Regions from separate parts of the Thiomonas sp. OC7 genome, predicted to be linked through region 2. Evidence: predicted binding sites of a transcription regulator. Region 2 holds the regulator's gene; each other region holds the start of a gene.
What was found. Region 2 encodes sigma-54, which starts transcription at its own class of promoters, with help from an activator protein. Its sites were predicted from a motif close to TGGCANGNAANCTGCTTT; they were not measured.

Region 1 (3,204 bases), 330 kb from region 2:
TCAGCGCCTCTTCGATCTGCTGCGGGCAGATGAAGTGGATATGGCTGTCGATGCCGCCTGCGGTGAGGATCATGCCTTCGCCCGCGAGGATTTCGGTGCCCGGGCCGATGATGATGTCCACGCCCGGCTGCACGTCCGGATTGCCCGCCTTGCCGATGGCGGCGATGCGCTGGCCATGAATGCCGACGTCCGCCTTGACGATGCCCCAGTGGTCGAGGATGAGCGCATTGGTGATGACCAGATCCATCGCCCCTTCGGCGCGGGTGCGCTGGCTCTGGCCCATGCCGTCGCGGATGGTTTTGCCGCCGCCGAACTTCACTTCTTCGCCATAGCCTCCGGCGCGCAGGGTGTAGTCGTCTTCCACTTCGATGAGCAGGTCGGTGTCGGCCAGGCGCACGCGGTCGCCGGTGGTGGGGCCAAACATCTCGGCATAGGCGCGGCGTGAGATCGTGGCCATCACAGCGCTCCCATCACGTCTTGCCGGAAACCGATGACCACGCGCTCGCCCGCGAAGGCCACCAGCTCCACCGTGCGTTGCTGCCCCGGCTCGAAGCGCACCGCGGTACCGCTGGCGATGTGCAGCCGCATGCCGCGCGCGGCTGCGCGGTCAAAGCGCAGCGCCGGATTGGTTTCCGCAAAGTGATAGTGCGAGCCGACCTGAATGGGCCGGTCGCCCGCGTTTTCCACCACCACGCTCAAGGTGGCGCGGCCGGGGTTGAGAGCGAGGTCGCCCTCGGCACAAAGGATTTCTCCAGGAATCATTGAAACGCTCCAGATTGGGGGATTCACGCAATGGGCTGGTGCACGGTCACGAGCTTGGTGCCGTCGGGGAAGGTGGCTTCCACCTGAATGTCGGGGATGAGTTCGGCCACGCCGTCCATCACCTCGTCGCGGCTGAGCAGGGTGCGGCCAAAGCTCATCAGCTCGGCCACGGTGCGGCCGTCGCGCGCGCCTTCCATCACCGCGGCGGTGATGTAGGCAATGGCCTCGGGCACGTTGAGCTTGAGTCCGCGCGCCTTGCGGCGCTCGGCCAGCAGCGCGGCGGTGAAGATCAGCAGCTTGTCTTTTTCGCGGGGGGTGAGGTCCATGGGGCGGCGGATGGAATGGGAATCGTGAGGTGAGCTTAACGCGAGGCCACATCGAAAGCGCAGGCCGGTGCTGCAGCAAAAAGCAGACCTGCCGCCCCTGCTGGAACGGTGTGGGTCTCCGTTTGCCCCGGTTTGGTGCGAACGCACCAAAGACGATCGAGCTGATGCGCGCGGTGGTGCCTCAAAACAGATTGTGGGGCGCGTTCAGGCCCGCGCGGCGCAAGTTCGGGCCAAGTGTCATCGAACTGTCACCCCGTGCTGAGGGGGGCAGACAAAACCGTGGCACGCGACTTGCACAACACAGCGTGTCGCACCCCACCACAACCTCTGGAGGAATTTCCAACATGGATCGTCGTACCGCACTCAAGACCGTTGGCGGCGCAGTTGCCGCAGCGGCGGCCAGCACGCTGTCTTTCCCCGCCATTGCTGCGAGCAAGGCGCCGATCAAGGTCGGCATCCTGCATTCGCTCTCGGGCACCATGGCCATTTCCGAAACCGCGTTGAAGGACGTGGACCTGATGACCATTGCCGAGATCAATGCCGCAGGCGGCGTGGACGGCCACATGATCGAGCCCGTGGTGGTCGACCCCGCTTCGAACTGGCCGCTGTTCGCCGAGAAGGCGCGCCAGCTCATCAGCCAGGACAAGGTGGCGGCCATCTTCGGCTGCTGGACCTCGGTGTCGCGCAAGTCGGTGCTGCCGGTGCTCGACGAGCTCAACGGCCTGCTGTTCTACCCGGTGCAGTTTGAAGGCCAGGAGCAAAACAAGCATGTGGTCTACACGGGTGCTGCGCCCAACCAGCAAGCCATTCCAGCCACTGAATACCTCATGAGCAAGGACGGCGGCGGCGCCAAGCGCTTCTTCCTACTGGGCACCGACTATGTGTACCCCCGCACGACCAACGCCATCCTGCGCGGCTTCCTGCATTCCAAGGGCGTGAAGGATGTGGACATCGCCGAGGTCTATACGCCGTTTGGCTTCAGCAACTATCAGAACATCGTGGCCGACATCAAGAAGTTCGCCTCGGCCGGTCCGACCTGCGTGATCTCCACCGTGAATGGCGACTCCAACGTGCCGTTCTACAAGGAGCTGGGCAACCAGGGCATCAAGGCCACCGACATTCCGGTGGTCGGCTTCTCCATCGCTGAGCAGGAAATTGCGGGCATGGACATCAAGCCCCTGGTCGGCCAGCTCACCGCGTGGAACTACTTCGAGAGTCTGAAAAATCCGCGCAATGCCAAGTTCGTCAAGTCGTGGCAAGACTGGGTGAAAAAGGAAAAGCTGAAAGACTATCCGGTCACCGACGACCCGATGGAAGCCTCCTACATCGGCATCCATCTGTGGAAGCAGGCCGTCGAGAAGGCCAAGTCCACCAAGACCGATGAAGTGCGCAAGGCGCTGATCGGTCAGAAGTTCGCCGCCCCTGATGGCTATACCGTAGAAGTGCTGGAGAACCAGTATCTGAGCAAGCCGGTGTTCATCGGCCAGATTAACGACAAGGCGCAGTTCGACGTGGTGTGGAAGTCCAAGGGTCTGGTTCCGGGCGAGTCCTGGAGTCCCTACATCCCCAAACCGAAAAACGCCTGATCGTTCGGCAACGCAAACACTCCCCCTCCCAACCTCCCCCACGCCGTGGGGAAGGGGCGATCACTCCCTCTCCGCTCGCGGGGAGGGTTGGGGTGGGGAGTCTTTTGAACGCATCGATCCTTCTCTGTCAACTTCACGACCATGACCTCTACGCGCTCTTTGTGGGACCGACCCGGCGCATGGCTGCGCATGGCGCTCGGCCTGGTGTTGTTCGGTTTACTGCTCGGCCTGACGCCACCAGCCCATGCCCTGACCCCGCAGGAAGCGCTGGCCATTTCCAGCGGCGACACCGACGCCCGCATCGCCGCCCTGCACAAGGCCGTGGCCAAGCCCGATCCGCAACTCGCCGACTTCCTGCGCAAACTGCTCAACGGCGACGTGCAGATCGATGGCGACATGGTGCAGGTGCAAAAAGGCAATGAATGGATCGACCTGGCCACCGGCAAAGCCGTCACCCCCAGCGACAACGCGCAGGGCGTGGTCAACAACAACTATGTGCGCAAGGAGCTGCAGTCGGCCCGCGCCGCGCT
Region 2 (3,204 bases):
CACCAAGGGTTCTCTGGTGCTGCGCGCCGCCACGGTCGATGTGCGCCAGGCGCCGGACGGCTATCAGTACGCGACGGCGATCGCCGCGCCGGGCCAGTTGGCTACCTTCCAGCAACAACTCGATACCGCGCCCGGCCAGCCCACGCAAACCATGGACGGCGCCGCGCAGCGCATCGAATACGACGGCAAGACCGATGTAGTGACGCTGCGTGGCCAGGCCATGCTCAGCCGACTGATCGACGGCAAGCTGGCCGACCGCAGCCAGGGCAATGTGATTGCCTACAACCAGATCACCGATGTGTTCACCGTCGAAGGCGGTGCGCAGGGCGCCACGGCCACCAATCCTGGAGGGCGGGTGCGGGTGATGTTGACGCCGCAGCCCGCCGCCCCGTCCGCGCCGACGGCGCCCAAATCGCCTCCCGCGCTCAAAGTCGCCCCGAAGCTGGGGACGCAACCTTGAGCGTCCAGCCGCATTCCGCTGGGCAGACCGTGGTGCGGGGTGGCCTGGAGCCCGTCGCCCCGGCGGAAGCCGCGCGCGTGCCTTCAACTCCGTCGTCCCGCGCGGCCACCGGCCCCGAGCTCGACGTTCAGCATTTGCAGAAACGCTATGCCGGTCGGCAGGTGGTGCGCGACGTCAGCTTCAGCGTGCGCTGCGGCGAGGTGGTCGGCCTGCTGGGGCCGAACGGCGCGGGCAAGACCACGTCGTTCTACATGATCGTCGGCCTGGTGCGACCCGATGCGGGGAGCATCCACATCGACGGCCAGGACGTGAGCGATTCTCCGATGCATCGCCGTGCGCGCATGGGGCTGTCGTATCTGCCGCAGGAAGCGTCGATCTTCCGCCGCATGACGGTGGCCGAGAACGTGAGGGCGGTGCTGGAGTTGCAGCGCGACGCGCAAGGGCGCCGCCTGGGCAAGGCCGAAATCCGCGAACGCGAAGATCATCTGCTGCGCGAACTGCACGTCGAACATCTGCGCGACAGCCCCGCCCCCGCGCTTTCGGGCGGCGAGCGGCGGCGGGTGGAAATCGCCCGCGCGCTGGCCACGCAACCGCGCTTCATCCTGCTCGACGAGCCGTTTGCCGGCATCGATCCGATTGCGGTCATCGAGATTCAGCGCATCGTGCAGTTCCTGAAAGAGCAGGGCATCGGCGTGCTGATCACCGACCACAATGTGCGTGAAACGCTAGGCATCTGCGACCGGGCCTGCATCATCAGCGAAGGGCAGGTGCTGGCGCAGGGCGATCCGCAATCCATCATCGACAACCCCGCGGTACGCAAGGTGTACCTCGGCGAAAACTTCCGCATGTAAGCCGCGATGAAGCCGTCGCTGAACCTGCGCCTGTCCCAGCATCTCGCACTCACGCCGCAGTTGCAGCAGTCCATCCGGCTGCTGCAACTCTCCACCCTCGAACTCACGCAGGAAATCGAGGGCCTGCTCGAATCTAATCCCTTCCTCGAACCTGAAGATGAGCAGGAGGCGCCCGCTGCCGCGCCGACATCCGAGTCGCCACCGCCTTTGGCGCTCGACCCGTCTCAGACATCGGTCGAAGGGCATGACGCAGCCGCCGAGCCCGCCGCTGAGTTGCAACTCGACACGCAGGACTGGACGGCCAGCAGCGGCGAAACCGATCACGGTGCGGATACCGATGCCGATGCCGACTCCTGGGTCAGCTCAGGCCAGTCCGCCAGCGGGGGTGACGACGACGAATTCAGCGCGCTCGACATCGCCTCCGAACACATCGATCTGCGCGACCACCTGCGCGGTCAGTTTGCCGGGCTTGCGCTGAGCCCCACCGACCGCGCGGCTGCAGAAGCCATCATCGACTCGCTCGACGACGACGGCTACCTGCCTGACACCCCGCTGGAACTGGCGCAGGCCCTCGCCCCCGCGGCAGACGCCGAGCAGCTCGAAGACCTGGCCGATGCGCTGACCACGGCCATGCGCCTGATTCAGAGCTTCGACCCGGCCGGTGTTGCCGCCCACGATTTGCCCGACTGTCTTTGCCTGCAGCTTCAGCGTCAGGCGTCTTGTCCCGTGCGCGAACTTGCCCTGCAGATTTGCCGCGGCGGTCATCTCGATCTGCTGGCCAAGCGCGACTGGCGCAAGCTCGAACGCCAGCTCGAAGCCGATGAAGCCGCGCTGCGCATGGCGCAGCAACGCATCGCCCAACTCGACCCCCATCCAGGCAGCGCCTTCCGCCGCGATGCCGCGCAGGCCGTGACCCCCGATGTCATCGCCCGCAAGACCCCGCAAGGCTGGATGGCGCAGCTCAACCCCGAGGTCATGCCCCGGCTACGCGTGAACCAGATCTATGCCGACGCCATGCGCCGCGCACGCGACAGCGGCGGCGCCATGCAGGGACAGCTTCAGGAGGCGCGCTGGTTCGTGAAAAACGTGCAGCAGCGTTTCGAGACCATTCAGCGCGTGTCGCAGACCATCGTCGAGCGCCAGCAGCGTTTTTTCGACTTCGGCCCCGTGGCCATGCGGCCCATGGTGCTGCGCGAAATTGCCGACGAGCTCGGCCTGCACGAATCGACCATCTCGCGCGTGACCACGCAGAAATTCATGCTCACGCCCTTCGGCACTGTCGAGCTGAAGTATTTTTTCGGCTCTGGCCTGAGCACCGAGGCCGGGGGTAACACCTCATCCACCGCGGTACGCGAACTCATCCGCCGCCTGGTGGCTGAAGAAGACAGCGCCAAACCCCTGTCGGACAGCGAACTCGCCGAACGCCTCACGCAGCAAGGCGTGCAGGTGGCGCGGCGCACCGTGGCCAAATACCGCGAAGCGCTGCGCATCGCCCCGGCGAATCTGCGCAAGAGCGGCTAAGGGCCCGCAGCCGCAAGCGGAGCCAGTCGCTCACCTTGCGCTAAGTCGTCCTCTCCAGAATGCCGGGGTCGCGCCGCACGCGACGCCACAACAACGCAAACGGTATTCAGGGAGTTCATCATGCAAAACGCAGTAAAAGCCGCGCAGCCCGGTTGGGCGCTGGCGGTCAAGGTTCCGGTCGTCATCACGCTTTACTTCTGGCTGATCAAAATCATGGCCACCACGGTGGGCGAAACCGCCGCAGACTATCTGGCGGTGGATCTGCATCTGGGCCTGGTCGCCACCAGCGCGGTGATGACCCTCTTGTTCATCGGTGTGCTGGCGGCGCAGATGCGCGCCAGCCGTTACGTTCCCTGGCTTTACTGGTTGACG
Region 3 (3,204 bases), 350 kb from region 2:
GCTCTGCCCTTTGAGGCCGTTTGTGGCATGGTGCAGTCCCGCCACCCCGAACTGACCGTCCGCCTTGCTTTTCTGGAGTCGATGCAACCCTCCCTGCAACAAGCCTTGGAGGAAGCGGGCCAAAACGGCACGGAGTATGTGCACATCGCGCCCCTCTTCCTTGGTGCAGGCGGCCACCTCCGGCGCGACATTCCAGAAGTGGTGCAAGCCGCGCGGGCGCGATATCCGAAGCTGCGAATCGTGCTCGCACAGCCAGCGGGCGAAGATGCTGGAGTGATTGCGGCACTTGCTGCGTATGCCACGCAAAGCATGACATCCCTTGATTCTTGAATGGCCTCAAGATTTGTCATCAATCGCAGGAAAACGAACTAACTCTTTGGGGCATGGAATTTGCTCGAATCGAGATATGCCCAACCCACTAAGCACTCTGACGGTTGCTGTCATCTCCCCCGATCCCGCATTGGCGACGGAGAACGATCAGGCGAATCATGAGCGCCAGGCAGGGCGTTGCGCGATGCTGGAAAAGGCCTTGTTGGATGCGGGCTACCAGGTAGTGGCCGTTCTGCCGGCCAAACCCGACCTGGACGACCGCATTGCCGCGCTCAAGCCCGATCTGGTGATTGTGGATGCAGAGTCTGGCGTGCGCGATCTGCTGGAGCACGTCGTGCTGGCCTCGCGCGACACGCCCCGACCCATCGTGCTGTTCACCGATGACGACGACACCGAGACTGCGCAACTAGCCATCACGGCGGGGGTGACGGCCTATATCGTGGACGGCCTCAAGCCCAACCGGGTGAGGCCGGTGATTGAGGTGGCGCTGGCGCGGTTCGAGCGCGAACAGGGTTTGCGCGCGGAACTGAGCCAGGCGCGCACCCATCTCACCGAGCGCAAGCTGATCGAGCGGGCCAAGGGCATTGTGATGCAGCGCCAGGGCTGCACCGAGGAAGAAGCCTTCAGCCGCATGCGCAAGCTGGCGATGGAAAAAGGCTTGAAGCTCTCCGAGGTTGCCCAGCGCATTCTCGATACCGTCGGATTGATCTGAGCCTTGCGGCTGCGCGCTTTGTGTGCTCACACGCACCAGACTGGAACCGTTACGCACAGTTTTGCGTCATCGAAGACCAGCCTAATTTGATACAGCGGGGAGCTTCCCTCTGATCTCTCCCGAGTGGAGGGTTGGCACGCTGATTGCTTAAATAGCGCTGTAGGCCAACGGCGGTCTATGTTGAACCCACTGAACGGGAGTCTCCCCCGCTCAGCTCGGCAATGATGCCTTCGTGTGCTTCGCCTTGTGTGAAGCGCCCGAAGGCTTTTTTTCGCCCGCTATTTCAGGAACTGCCATGCGCAAACAGCAAGACGCCCCCCCTCCGAGCAACGACCCGGCACAACCCTTGCGCCGCACCCTCATCAAGTCAGGCGCCGCCGTGGCTGTTGCCGGTCTTCTTCCCAGCCTGCAGCCCACGGCGCGCGCCGCCACTCTGGGAAAACCTGAAATGGAAGAAGTCAAGATCGGATTCATTCCCCTCACTGATTGCGCGCCCATCGTCATGGCCGCGGTGCTGGGTTTCGACAAGAAGTACGGCGTCAAGATCATTCCAAGCAAGCAGGCCTCGTGGGCCGCAGTGCGCGACAACCTGGTGACCGGCGGCATCCAGATGGCGCATGTGCTCTACGGCCTGCCGTATGGCGTGCAGCTCGGCGTCGGCGGGCCGAAGAAGGACATGGCCATACTCATGGGCCTGAACCGCAACGGCCAGGCCATCACCCTGGCTGACGCGCTGGCCAAGGAAGGCATCACCACCGGCCCGGCGCTGGCCAAGGCCATTGCGCAGAAAAAGCGCACCTACACCTTCGCCCAGACCTTCCCCACCAGCACGCATGCGATGTGGCTTTATTACTGGCTGGCGACCTACGGCATCAACCCGCTGAAGGACGACAAGGTGATTACCGTGCCGCCGCCGCAGATGGTGGCGAATATGCGGGTGGGCAGCATGGACGGCTTCTGCGTAGGCGAGCCGTGGAACGCGGTGGCTATCAACCAGAAGATCGGCTTCACTGCGGTGACTTCGCAGGAAATCTGGGTGGACCATCCAGAGAAGGTGCTGGGCACCACCGCCGAGTTCGTCGAAAAGTACCCCAACACCACCAAGGCGGTGATGGCCGCCGTGCTCGAAACCTGCCGCTGGATCGACGCCTCGGATGCCAACCGCACCAAGATGGCCGAGACCATCGCCGCGCCGGGCTATGTCAACACCCAGGTGGCAACCATCCTGCCGCGCATCCTTGGCAACTACACCAACGGCCTGGGCAAAAGCTGGCACGACGCGCACCCGATGACGTTCTATGAAGACGGGCAGGTCAACTTCCCGTGGTTGTCCGACGGCATGTGGTTCCTCACCCAGTTCCGCCGCTGGGGACTGATCAAGACCGACCCCGACTATCTCGCCGTGGCCAAGGCGGTGAACCGCGTCGATCTGTACAAGGAAGTCGCCACCGAACTGAAGGTGCCGGTGCCCGCCACCACGCTGCGCACCTCCAAGCTGATCGACGGCGTGACCTGGGACGGCAAGGACCCCAAGGCCTATGCCCACGGCTTCAAAGTCAACGATCTCGCCGTTTGACCTTGCCGACGCAATGAACCAGGAGTCCAGCATGAACACTGCCGTCTTTTCCGCCCCGGGCGGATCGTTTCAAGCCTCTGCGACGGAGGACGCCTCACCCGAAACTCCCCCGGCCGCTACAAAGCAAACTGCCATACGCACCGTGAGCCCGGCAGAGCGGCAACGCGCGAAGAACCGCCAAATCGCGCTGCGCCTCATCGCCCCGCTGATGGGCTTCGCACTCCTGCTGCTGGTGTGGGAACTGGCGGCCGAGCACAGCGCGCAATTCCCCTCGCCGCTGGTCACCTGGCAGTCGGCGCAGAAGGTGTTTGCGCATCCCTTTTATGACAACGGACCGAACGATGTGGGCATCGGCTGGAACCTGCTGGCCTCGCTGCAGCGAGTGGCCTACGGCTTTGGTCTGGCGGCGCTGGTAGGCATTCCGCTGGGTTTCGCCATTGGCCGCGTGCAGTTCTTGAACCGCATGCTCTCGCCTCTCATCAGCCTGCTGCGTCCGGTGTCGCCGCTGGCCTGGCTGCCCATCGGGCTGTATGTGTTCAGCAATGCGCCGGCGGCGGCCATCTACACCATTTTCATCTGCTCCATC

Region 1: urtA (urea ABC transporter substrate-binding protein) is a predicted target of sigma-54. The motif match lies at 1,369-1,386, and genes of this name have one in related genera.
Region 3: BIO17B3_RS08610 (CmpA/NrtA family ABC transporter substrate-binding protein) is a predicted target of sigma-54. The motif match lies at 1,175-1,192, and genes of this name have one in related genera.

The regions. Positions count from the first base shown of each region.
Region 1 is NZ_LR131953.1:1,755,203-1,758,406, forward strand. Features, by position in the region: gene ureC (urease subunit alpha) at 1-457, opposite strand, end outside; gene BIO17B3_RS08505 (urease subunit beta) at 457-762, opposite strand; gene ureA (urease subunit gamma) at 786-1,088, opposite strand; gene urtA (urea ABC transporter substrate-binding protein) at 1,433-2,674, shown strand; gene urtB (urea ABC transporter permease subunit UrtB) at 2,816-3,204, shown strand, end outside.
Region 2 is NZ_LR131953.1:1,428,456-1,431,659, reverse strand. Features, by position in the region: gene lptA (lipopolysaccharide transport periplasmic protein LptA) at 1-460, shown strand, start outside; gene lptB (LPS export ABC transporter ATP-binding protein) at 538-1,311, shown strand; gene BIO17B3_RS06865 (RNA polymerase factor sigma-54) at 1,318-2,832, shown strand; gene BIO17B3_RS06860 (hypothetical protein) at 2,953-3,204, shown strand, end outside.
Region 3 is NZ_LR131953.1:1,776,458-1,779,661, reverse strand. Features, by position in the region: gene BIO17B3_RS08620 (sirohydrochlorin chelatase) at 1-330, shown strand, start outside; gene BIO17B3_RS08615 (ANTAR domain-containing response regulator) at 407-1,042, shown strand; gene BIO17B3_RS08610 (CmpA/NrtA family ABC transporter substrate-binding protein) at 1,338-2,618, shown strand; gene ntrB (nitrate ABC transporter permease) at 2,650-3,204, shown strand, end outside.